Regions from separate parts of the Nonomuraea sp. NPDC054003 genome, predicted to be linked through region 1. Evidence: riboswitches for the same ligand, from Rfam matches in the RefSeq annotation. Region 1 holds a riboswitch; the other holds the start of a gene.
The links. A riboswitch is a leader RNA that binds a small molecule or an ion and turns the genes downstream of it on or off. The one in region 1 is predicted to bind glycine.
Positions count from the first base shown of each region.

Region 2: linked by a shared signal. The riboswitch ahead of gcvP (aminomethyl-transferring glycine dehydrogenase) and the one ahead of gcvT (glycine cleavage system aminomethyltransferase GcvT) in region 1 are both predicted to bind glycine.

Region 1 is NZ_JBVJKR010000008.1:283,007-287,966, forward strand. It holds gene ACZ6YG_RS22855 (L-serine ammonia-lyase) at 1-751, opposite strand, end outside; gene gcvH (glycine cleavage system protein GcvH) at 809-1,198, opposite strand; gene gcvT (glycine cleavage system aminomethyltransferase GcvT) at 1,195-2,286, opposite strand; glycine riboswitch at 2,319-2,416, opposite strand; glycine riboswitch at 2,417-2,514, opposite strand; gene ACZ6YG_RS22870 (gamma-glutamyl-gamma-aminobutyrate hydrolase family protein) at 2,532-3,260, opposite strand; gene ACZ6YG_RS22875 (3-oxoacyl-ACP reductase) at 3,257-4,021, opposite strand; gene ACZ6YG_RS22880 (aldehyde dehydrogenase family protein) at 4,026-4,960, opposite strand, start outside.
Region 2 is NZ_JBVJKR010000004.1:449,637-454,596, reverse strand. It holds gene gcvP (aminomethyl-transferring glycine dehydrogenase) at 1-1,628, opposite strand, end outside; glycine riboswitch at 1,783-1,874, opposite strand; gene ACZ6YG_RS12680 (MerR family transcriptional regulator) at 1,926-2,546, opposite strand; gene ACZ6YG_RS12675 (bifunctional nuclease family protein) at 2,695-3,165, opposite strand; gene ftsR (transcriptional regulator FtsR) at 3,272-3,898, opposite strand; gene ACZ6YG_RS12665 (FHA domain-containing protein) at 3,922-4,434, opposite strand; gene ACZ6YG_RS12660 (mannose-1-phosphate guanyltransferase) at 4,692-4,960, opposite strand, start outside.

The sequences.
Region 1 (4,960 bases):
GGCGGTGCAGCTGGTGGGCGCGGCGCTTGACCTTGAGCCCGCCGGGCAGCACGCCTTCCTTGGCGATGCCCCGCCGCACGCACTCCGTCATGACCCGCCAGAGGTCGAGGACGCGGGCGCGGATCTCGTCCTCGCCGAGGCCGAACGCCTTCTCGTTCTCCAGCATCAGCCCGGAGATCGACAGGCCGGTGGCCGAGCAGTGCTTGAGCAGCTCCTCGCCGGTGGTGAACGGGTAGGGCAGGACCGTGTCGTCCGGCTTGATGCGGCCGGCGCCGGTGGCGGTCTCGTCGACCACGAAGCCGCCGCCGACCGAGAAGTACACCTTCTCGCGCAGGCTCCCGCCCGCCTCGTCGTAGGCGGTGAAGCGCATGCCGTTCGGGTGCTCCGGCAGCGAGATCTTCCGCTCGAACACCAGGTCCTCGCCGATCACGAACGGGATCTCCCGCTCGCCGAACAGCCGGACCGTGCCGGACTCGCGCATCGCGGCCAGCCGCTCGTCCACGGTGTCGACGTCCACCAGCTCGGGCTTCTCGCCCGACAGGCCCAGCAGGACGGCCTTGTCGCTGCCGTGGCCCTTGCCGGTCAGGCCGAGGGAGCCGTACAGGATGGCCTCGACACGTGCCGTACGGCCGAGCAGCCCGTCCTGGTGCAGGCCGCGCGCGAACCGGTGGGCGGCGGCCATCGGGCCGCCGGTGTGGGAGCTGGACGGACCGATCCCGATCTTGAAGAGGTCGAAGACGCTGATCGCCATTGATGTGCGCCTTTCACGCGCGGGGCCGGGGCCCGGTGCCGGGCCCCGGCGGGTGGGTCAGGACTCGCCCGAGGTGAGGGCGGCGTACTCCTCGGCGGAGAGCAGGTCGGCGGCGTCGCCGTCGGCGCGCACCTTGAACATCCAGCCCTCGCCGTACGGGTCGCTGTTGGCCAGCGACGGGTCGTCCACCAGGGTCTGGTTGACCTCGACCACCTCGCCGCCGACAGGCGTGTAGATCTCGCTCACGGACTTGGTGGACTCGACCTCGCCGATCGAGTCCCCGGCTTCCACGGTCGAGCCGACCTCCGGGAGCTGCACGTAGACCACGTCACCGAGGGCCTCGGCGGCGAAGGCCGTGATGCCGATCGTGGCGACCAGGCCGTCCTCCAGGCCGGAGATCCACTCGTGCTCCTTGGTGTAGCTCAGGTCGTCAGGGATGTTGCTCACTTGTTCCTCCTGTAGAAGGGCAGCTCGACCACGTCCACGGGTTCTTGCCTGCCCCTGATGTCGACGGCCAGACCTTCGCCGGCGTCGATGCCGGCGTCGACGTAGGCCAGCGCGATGGGCTTGCCCAGCGTCTGCGAGGGCGCGCCGCTGGTGACCTCGCCGACGACGGCACCGTCCTTGGTCACCGGGTATCCGTGGCGGGGCACCCGGCGGCCGCGCGCGACCAGCCCGGTCAGGCGGCGCCGCGGCGGGGTGTCCTTGACCGCCTCCAGCGCCGACCTGCCCACGAAGTCGCCCGGCTTGTCGAATTTCACCACCCTGCCCATCCCCGCGTCGAACGGGGTCAGCTTCACGCTCAGCTCGTTGCCGTACAGCGGCATGCCCGCCTCCAGGCGGAGCGTGTCACGGCTGGACAGCCCGGCCGGCTTCAGCCCGTACGGTTCGCCGGCGGCGGTCAGCGCGTGCCACAGCGGCACCGCGTCCTGGACGGCCACGAACAGCTCGAAGCCGTCCTCGCCGGTGTAGCCGGTGCGGGCGATGAGCGCCTCACGCCCGTCGACCCTGCCGGGCAGGCCGGTGTAGTACTTGAGCCCGGCCAGGTCGGCGTCGGTGAGGGTGGCGAGGATCTCCTGGGAGCGCGGGCCCTGGACGGCGATGAGGGCGTACTCGTCGGAGCGGTCCTCGACCCGCGCGTCGTACGCCTTGGCGCGGGTCATCAGCTCGTCCGCGACCTTGCCCGCGTTCGAGGCGTTGGCCACGACCATGAACTCCTCGTCGCCGAGCCGGTAGACGATGAGGTCGTCCAGCACCCCGCCGCGCTCGTCGACGATCATCGTGTAGCGCGCCCGCCCGGTCGCCAGCGCCGACAGGTGTCCCACCAGGGCGTAGTCCAGGGCGTCCGCCGCCTGCGGGCCGGTGAGGAAGATCTCCCCCATGTGCGACAGGTCGAAGAGCCCGGCCGCCTGGCGGACCGCGTTGTGCTCCGCGGACTCGCTGCCGTAGCGCAGCGGCATGAGCCAGCCGGCGAAGTCGGTCAGGGTGGCGCCGAGAGACTCGTGCACGTCTCTCAGCGGCGTCGGTCGTGACATGTCGCACCTCAGGACAGGATCGGATGCCGGGATCCTCCCCCTCTGTCGTCGGTGCCTGAGAGCTTCACCCGGCTTTTTTCCGGACTTTCACCTTCGGCGAGGTCGCGCGGACCTGCTTTCCAGAGGACACCTCGGCCGTACGGTCCTTTGCCTTGAGAGGTTCGCGGGGAGGGCTTGCTCCTTCAGGGGCCCCGACCGGCTGTCAGGGCGCTCTCCCGCACGGCTTCGACGGTGATGTGGCAAGCCTAATGGCCTTCGGGGTGAATTGTCGCGTCCGCGAACTCCGCGGCATGCGCGACCAGGGCTTCGAAGAGCGCGCAGTCGTCGGCGGCCTCAGGGTGCCACTGGACGGCGACGGCGAACGGGTGGGAGTCGAGCTCCACGGCCTCGATCGTGCCGTCCTCGGAGGTGGCCGTCACCGTCAGGCCCGCCCCCAGGCGGTCGACGGCCTGGTGGTGGTAGTGGGGCACGGTGACCGGGGCGCCGCCGAGGATCTTGGCGAGCTTGCTGCCGGCGGCGGGGCGCACGGGGAGGGGGCCGAACCGGCCCGGGGCGGGGGAGTGGCCGGTGTGGCCGACGACGTCAGGCAGGTGCTGGTGGAGGGTGCCGCCCATGGCGATGTTGAGGACCTGGAGACCCCGGCAGACGCCCAGGAAGGGGGTCCGGGCTTCCAGGGCCGCGGTCATCAGGGCGAACTCGGCGGTGTCACGAAATTTCCGGATGTAGTCGGTGCGGGGGTGGGGCGACGCGCCGTACCGGTCCGGGTCGATGTCCCCGCCGCCCGCCAGGATCAGCCCGTCCAGCCGGGTCACCAGCGCAGCCGGATCGCCCGCCGGCGGGATGAGCACCGGCTGCCCGCCCGCCCGCGTCACCTGCTCCACGTACATGTACGGCAGCAGCGCCACGGGCAGGTCCCACACCGTGAACCGGGCGGGCTCGACGTAGGTGCTGACGCCGATGACGGGCCGGCTCACAGCGGCGTCACGTACGCGCCGGAGATCCCCCCGTCGACCAGGAACTGCGACGCCGTGATGAACGACGCGTCGTCGCTGGCCAGGAAGGCGGCCGCGGCCGCGATCTCCGACGCCTCGGCGAAGCGGCCGAGCGGCACGTGCACCAGCCGCCGCTGCGCCCGCTCGGGGTCCTTGGCGAACAGCTCCTGGAGCAGCGGCGTGTTGACCGGCCCCGGGCACAGCGCGTTGACCCGGATGCCCTCCCGGGCGAACTGCACCCCCAGCTCGCGCGACATGGCCAGCACCCCGCCCTTGGAAGCGGTGTAGGAGATCTGCGAGGTCGCCGACCCCATGACGGCCACGAACGAGGCGGTGTTGATGATCGAGCCCTTGCCCTGGCGGCGCATGTAGCCGATGGCGTGCCTGCAGCACAGGTAGACGCTGGTCAGGTTGACCTCCTGGACCCGGCGCCAGGCGTCGATGCCGGTCTCCAGGATGGAGTCGTCGTCGGGCGGCGAGATGCCCGCGTTGTTGAACGCGACGTCCACGCTCCCGTAGGTCTCGAACGCGGTCTCGTACATCCGCGCCACGTCGTCCTCGCTGGTCACGTCGGCCTTGACGAACAGGCCGCCGATCTCGGTGGCGGCCTTGGCGCCCGCCTCCTCGTCGATGTCGACGCAGACGACCTTGGCGCCCTCCTCGGCGAACCGGTGCGCGGTGGCCAGGCCGATGCCGCTGCCCGCTCCGGTGATGACGGCCACGCGGTCCAGCAAACGCTGCATAGGGCTACTCCGTTGAGATGAAGACGTTCTTGGTCTCGGTGAAGGCGGCGAGCGCGTCGGGGCCCAGCTCGCGGCCGAGCCCCGACTCCTTGAAGCCGCCGAACGGGGTCCAGTAGCGGACCGAGGAGTTGGAGTTGACCGAGAGCGCGCCGGACTCGACCGCGCGGGCCACCCGCAGCGCCCGGCCGATGTCGCGGGTCCAGATGGAGCCGGACAGGCCGTAGCGGGTGTCGTTGGCGATGCGGACCGCGTCGGCCTCGCCGGCGAACGGCACCACGGACACGACAGGCCCGAAGATCTCCTCGGTGAACGCCCGGTCGGTGACGTTCGAGGTCAGCACCGTCGGCGGGAACCAGTAGCCGCGGCCCTGCGGGCACGAGCCCTGCAGGTACGGGTCGGCGACGAAGCCGCGGACCCGCTCCAGGTGCTCGGCGCTGATCAGCGGGCCCATCTCGGTGGCGGGGTCGAGCGGGTCGCCGACGCGCAGCCCGCGCACCGCCTCCGACAACCGCTCCAGGAACTCGTCGTACACGCTCTCCTGCACCAGCACGCGCGAGCGGGCGCAGCAGTCTTGACCGCTGTTGTCGAAGACCGCGTACGGGGCGGCGGCGGCGGCCTTGGCGACGTCGGCGTCGGCGAAGACGATGTTGGCCGACTTGCCGCCGAGCTCCAGCGTGAGTCGCTTGACGTGGGCGGCGGCCTTGGCCGCGATCTCCTTGCCCACCTCGGTCGAGCCGGTGAACACGATCTTGGCGACGCCGGGGTGCTCGACCAGCCGGGCGCCCGCGACCTCCCCCACCCCGGGCAGGACCTGGAGCACCCCCTCGGGCAGGCCCGCCGCCAGGGCCAGCTCGGCCAGCCGCAGCGCGGTCAGCGGGGTCTGCTCGGCGGGCTTGACGATGACCGTGTTGCCCGCCGCGAGGGCCGGCGCGACGCCCC
Region 2 (4,960 bases), on a different contig from region 1:
GCGAGCCAGTCCTCCAGCGTGCGGATCAGCTCGCCGTAGCCGAGCGCCTGCGCCTCGGGCGCGTACGGGTGGATGCCGGCGAACTCGGGCCAGGTGATGGGCTCCATCTCGGTGGTCGCGTTCAGCTTCATCGTGCAGGAGCCGAGCGGGATCATCGAACGGTCGAGCGCGATGTCCTTGTCCTGGAGCCTGCGCAGGTAGCGCAGCATCGAGGTCTCGCTGTGGTGGGTGTTGAACACCGGGTGGGTGAGGAAGTCCGACTCGCGCAGCAGGGAGGACGGCAGCGCGTCGTCCACGGCGTCCAGGGCGGCGTCCGCGCGGTCGACGCCGAAGGCCGCCCACACCTTGGCGAGCTCGGCGGCGCCGGTCTTCTCATCGCAGGCGATGGAGACGTGGTCGGCGTCGGCCTGCCACAGGTTGACGCCGCGCTCGGCGGCCGCGGCGACGATGCCGGCGGCCCGGCCGGGAACGCGGGCCAGCACGGTGTCGAAGAACTCGGCGTGCACGACCTCGACGCCGCCCTCGCGCAGCCCCGCGGCGAGCGCGGCGGCGTGCCGGTGCACCCGCCGGGCGATCCGCCGCAGCCCGTCGGGCCCGTGGTAGACGGCGTACATGCCGGCGATGACCGCGAGCAGGACCTGCGCGGTGCAGATGTTGCTGGTGGCCTTCTCGCGGCGGATGTGCTGCTCGCGGGTCTGCAGGGCCAGCCGGTACGCGGCCGCGCCGTCGGCGTCGACCGACACCCCGACCAGGCGGCCGGGCATCTGGCGCTGCAGTCCCTCGCGTACGGACATGTAGGCGGCGTGCGGCCCGCCGTAGCCGAACGACACGCCGAACCGCTGGGAGGAGCCGACGGCGATGTCGGCGCCGAGCTCGCCCGGGGCGGCCAGGAGCGTGAGCGCCAGCAGGTCGGCGGCGGCCACGACCAGCGCGCCGGCCTCGTGCGCCCGCTCGGCCACGGCGCGGAAGTCGCGCAGCCGCCCGGACGCGCCGGGGTACTGGACCAGCACGCCGAAGCATTCGGGCAGGTCGCCGGTCAGGTCGCTCTCGACGAGCTCGATGCCGAGCGGTTCGGCGCGGGTGGCCAGCACGGCCTTGGTCTGCGGCAGCGTGTCGGCGTCCACCACGAACACCGGGCTCTTGGCCTTGCCGGCGCGGCGTGCCAGCGTCATGCCCTCGGCCGCGGCGGTGGCCTCGTCGAGTAGGGACGCCCCGGCGACGGGCAGGCCGGTGAGGTCGGAGACGACGGTCTGGAAGTTCAGCAGCGCCTCCAGCCGGCCCTGCGAGATCTCCGGCTGGTACGGGGTGTAGGCGGTGTACCAGCCCGGGTTCTCCAGGAGGTTGCGGCGGATGACGGCGGGCGTGACCGTGTCGTGGTAGCCGAGGCCGATCATGGAGGTGAGCACCTGGTTGCGGCCGGCGAGGGCGCGCAGTTCGGCGATGGCCTCGGCCTCGCTCGCGGCGGCCGGCAGTTTGAGCCGGTCCTTGGCCCTGATGGCCTCGGGCACGGCCACCGCGACCAGGTCCGCGACCGATTCGAAGCCGACGGCCTCGAGCATGCGCTGCTGCTCGGCCGCTGAGGGCCCGATGTGCCTGCTGGAGAACGGCGGTGCTGACAGGTCGGTCATGGAGATGCCTCCCGAGGCTGTGGAGACCGGCGCTGGGCGCGGGCGTATGCCGGATCTCCCCCTCTGTCATGGCGACCTGAGAGCTTCACCCCGCTACGGGGCTTGCACCGTCGGTGAAGTGCGCCTGGCGGACGCACCTGCTTTCCAGAGTTGCCTCACCCGAGCGGTACGGGCGCCTGAGAGATTCCGGGGAGGGTTGCTCCTTCGGCGCCCCGGCGGTGCCGGGGACTCTCCCGCACGGGGTCGTCAGCATGTCCTAGATTACAGCCTCGACCCTAATTGGGGTGGTACGGGGCGTCACCCGATGCGGCGCGCGCGCCGCCGCCGGGCCAGTTCGTCAGCGGGATGGTCGGCCGGGACGTCGTCCACGACCGCCGCCCGTTCCCCCGGCAGCTCCGCGAGGGATCCTTCGACCTCGCGCCAGACCCGGCCGAGCGCTATGCCGAACACGCCCTGACCGCCCTGGAGAAGGTCGATGACCTCGTCGGCCGAGGTGCACTCGTAGACGCTGACGCCGTCGCTCATCAGCGTGATCTGCGCGAGGTCGGCGACCCCGCGGTCGCGCAGATGCTGGACGGCGGTGCGGATCTGCTGGAGGGAGACTCCGGTGTCGAGGAGCCGCTTGACGACTTTCAGGACCAGGATGTCGCGGAAGCTGTAGAGGCGCTGGGAGCCGGAGCCGTGCGCGGCTCTTATCGTGGGCTCCACCAGGCCCGTGCGCGCCCAGTAGTCGAGCTGCCTGTAGGTGATGCCGGCCGCCGCGCAGGCTGTCGGCCCGCGGTATCCGATGTCGTCCGGCAGCGTGGCAGGCTGCTCGTCGAAGAGCAATCCTTGTTCTCCGGCACGCTGCCGCGCACTCTCGCGCCGCACCGGATCTTCCTGGCCGGCCGTCTTTCCCTCGCCGCTGCTGACCGCCACGCGGACCTCCGGCTTTCTCTCATCCCGTGGCCTCATCTGGGGGTTCGTAAAAGGTCGACCACGGGTTTCACTTGCACCGTAGGACCGTGACCATGCTCAGTCAACGATCCGGCTCGGCGCGTCGTGAAGCGTAAATGCACTGAAATACCTACCCCGCCCGGCCGAAGTCCTCGGGTGAGATCGTGTCAAGGAACTCCCTGAACTTCTCCACCTCGTCCTCCTGGTCGTCGGGGATGATCACACCGGCCTCCTGGACCACCTCCTCGCTGGCGAAGATGCGGGCTCCGGTGCGGAGCGCCAGCGCGATCGAGTCGGAGGGCCGGGCGCTGACCTCCACGCCGTTGGAGAACACGAGGTCGGCGAAGAAGATGCCGTCACGCAGAGCGACGATGTTGACGGCGCGCAGACCCACGCCGAGCGCGCTCAGCACGTCCCTGAAAAGATCGTGGGTGAGCGGCCGGGGCGGCGGCTCGTCGGCCTGTGCCAGCGCTATGGCCGTCGCTTCGGTCATGCCGATCCAGATCGGCAGGAACCGCTCCCCGTGTGCCTCCTTGAGCAGAACGATCGGCTGATTGGTGGGCATTTCTACCCGAACGCCCACTACCTCCATCTGCAACACGGGCTGCTCCATATTCGACTGGCCGGTGGCCCGGCTCAGGTCATCGCTGGTCCGCTTCTGCATTTCAACGTAACACCCGCCGAGCCCTGAATGTCCCGCAGGCCGCTCATCGGCCCAGAACGCCACGAACCCCCGTACGCAGCAGGGCGGCATGGAGGTCGAGCAGGAGCGCCGACAGCTCCCTGGCCGCTTCGTCGGCCTCACCGATCGCGCCGGGCTTGCGGCGTTTGAGTATGGGCGCGACCGTCTGCTCGACCAGACCGGCCTCCCGCTCCGCCGCGGCCTTGACGGCGCGCAGATGACGGGCGTGCAGGCCGAAGCGGGCCAGCCCGCCCACGGCCCGGGCGATCTTCAGCGCTTCCTCGTCGTAGCGCCGGGCGACCGGCGCCAGCAGCCCGTAATCCTCCAGCTCGGTGAGCGTCTCCTCGTCGAGCCCCGCGGACTCCAGCAGCTCGGCCCGGGTGAGCTTGACCTCCTGCTTGTCGTGCAGCGCGCGGGGGCGGCCGAAGCTCTCGGCCATCTTGTCCTTGATCACGCGCAGCGGGAGGTAGTGGTCGCGCTGCTCGGTCAGGATGTAGCGCAGCTGCTCGACGTGCAGGTGGGTGAACTTGCGGAAGCCGGACGGGGTGCGCTCCGGCTCGATCAGCCCCTCGCCCTCCAGGAAACGGATCTTGGAGATCGTGACGTCGGGGAACTCGCCCTGCAGCAGGGCGAGCACCTCCCCGATGCTCATGTGCGAGCGTGCCGCCTGTGAGCTCATGCGCCGACGGGGGTCCGCATCAGGAACAGCAGCCGGAACTTGCCGATCTGCACCTCGTCCCCGGAGTGGAGCGGGACCTCCTCGATGCGCTCCCGGTTGACGTAGGTGCCGTTGAGGCTGCCCACGTCGCGCACCGAGAACTGGCCGCCGCGATGGCGGTAGAACTCGACATGACGGCGCGAGACCGTGATGTCGTCGAGGAAGATGTCGCTCTCCGGGTGGCGGCCGGTGGTGGTCAGCTCCTTGTCGAGCCTGAACCGGCTGCCCTGGTTGGGCCCCCTGGTGACGGTGAGCAGCGCCGCGCCCGGCGGGAGCTGCTCCACCAGCGCCCGCTCGGCCAGCAGCATGTCGCCGGTCTCAGCCTCGTACGCCTCTATTCCCGCGACAGAGATCGTCGATGTCGTGTCCCCGGAGACCTCGGGTCTGGTCAGCTGGGTCCCACAACGGGAACAGAAACGGGCATCCTCGGGGTTGGCATGCCCGCACTGCGTGCAGTAGACGCTCGGCATCGATCGGCTCGGCCTCCTACCGCGAAGTCGCGGCAACGGTGCTCGGGGCGCGCCTCGCTTCGCTCTTCACGTTTTGGCGAATGCCGCAACTTACGCTGATCAGCGGCAAAGGTCAAGGCGGGGCGCTGGACGACAGGTTCGGACGCTGACAAAGTTACAACCGCCCCTACCTGAAGGTCCATGCCGCCGCGCGTCTTAACATTACGATCTTGCGGTCCTTCCAGACAAATCGTGGACAGGATCCGGCCTGTTATGGATCATGTCGCCTGCTCGACCACCTGGGCCCAGCGTTCGAGCAGGATCTGCGCGGTGTCGACGTCCGACGCCTCCGCCCACAGGTCGGTCGCCGGTTCGGTGGCGGCGGGCAGGATGAGCACCCAGCTGCCGTCGTCGCCGACCACCCGCACCCCGTCGGTGGTGTCGATCCGGTGACCGTCGCCGCTCGACTCGGCCGCCTCGATGACCGAGCGCATCACCGCCCCCTTCGCCGCCCACTGCGTCGGGATCGTCCGCTTGAGCAGCTTGG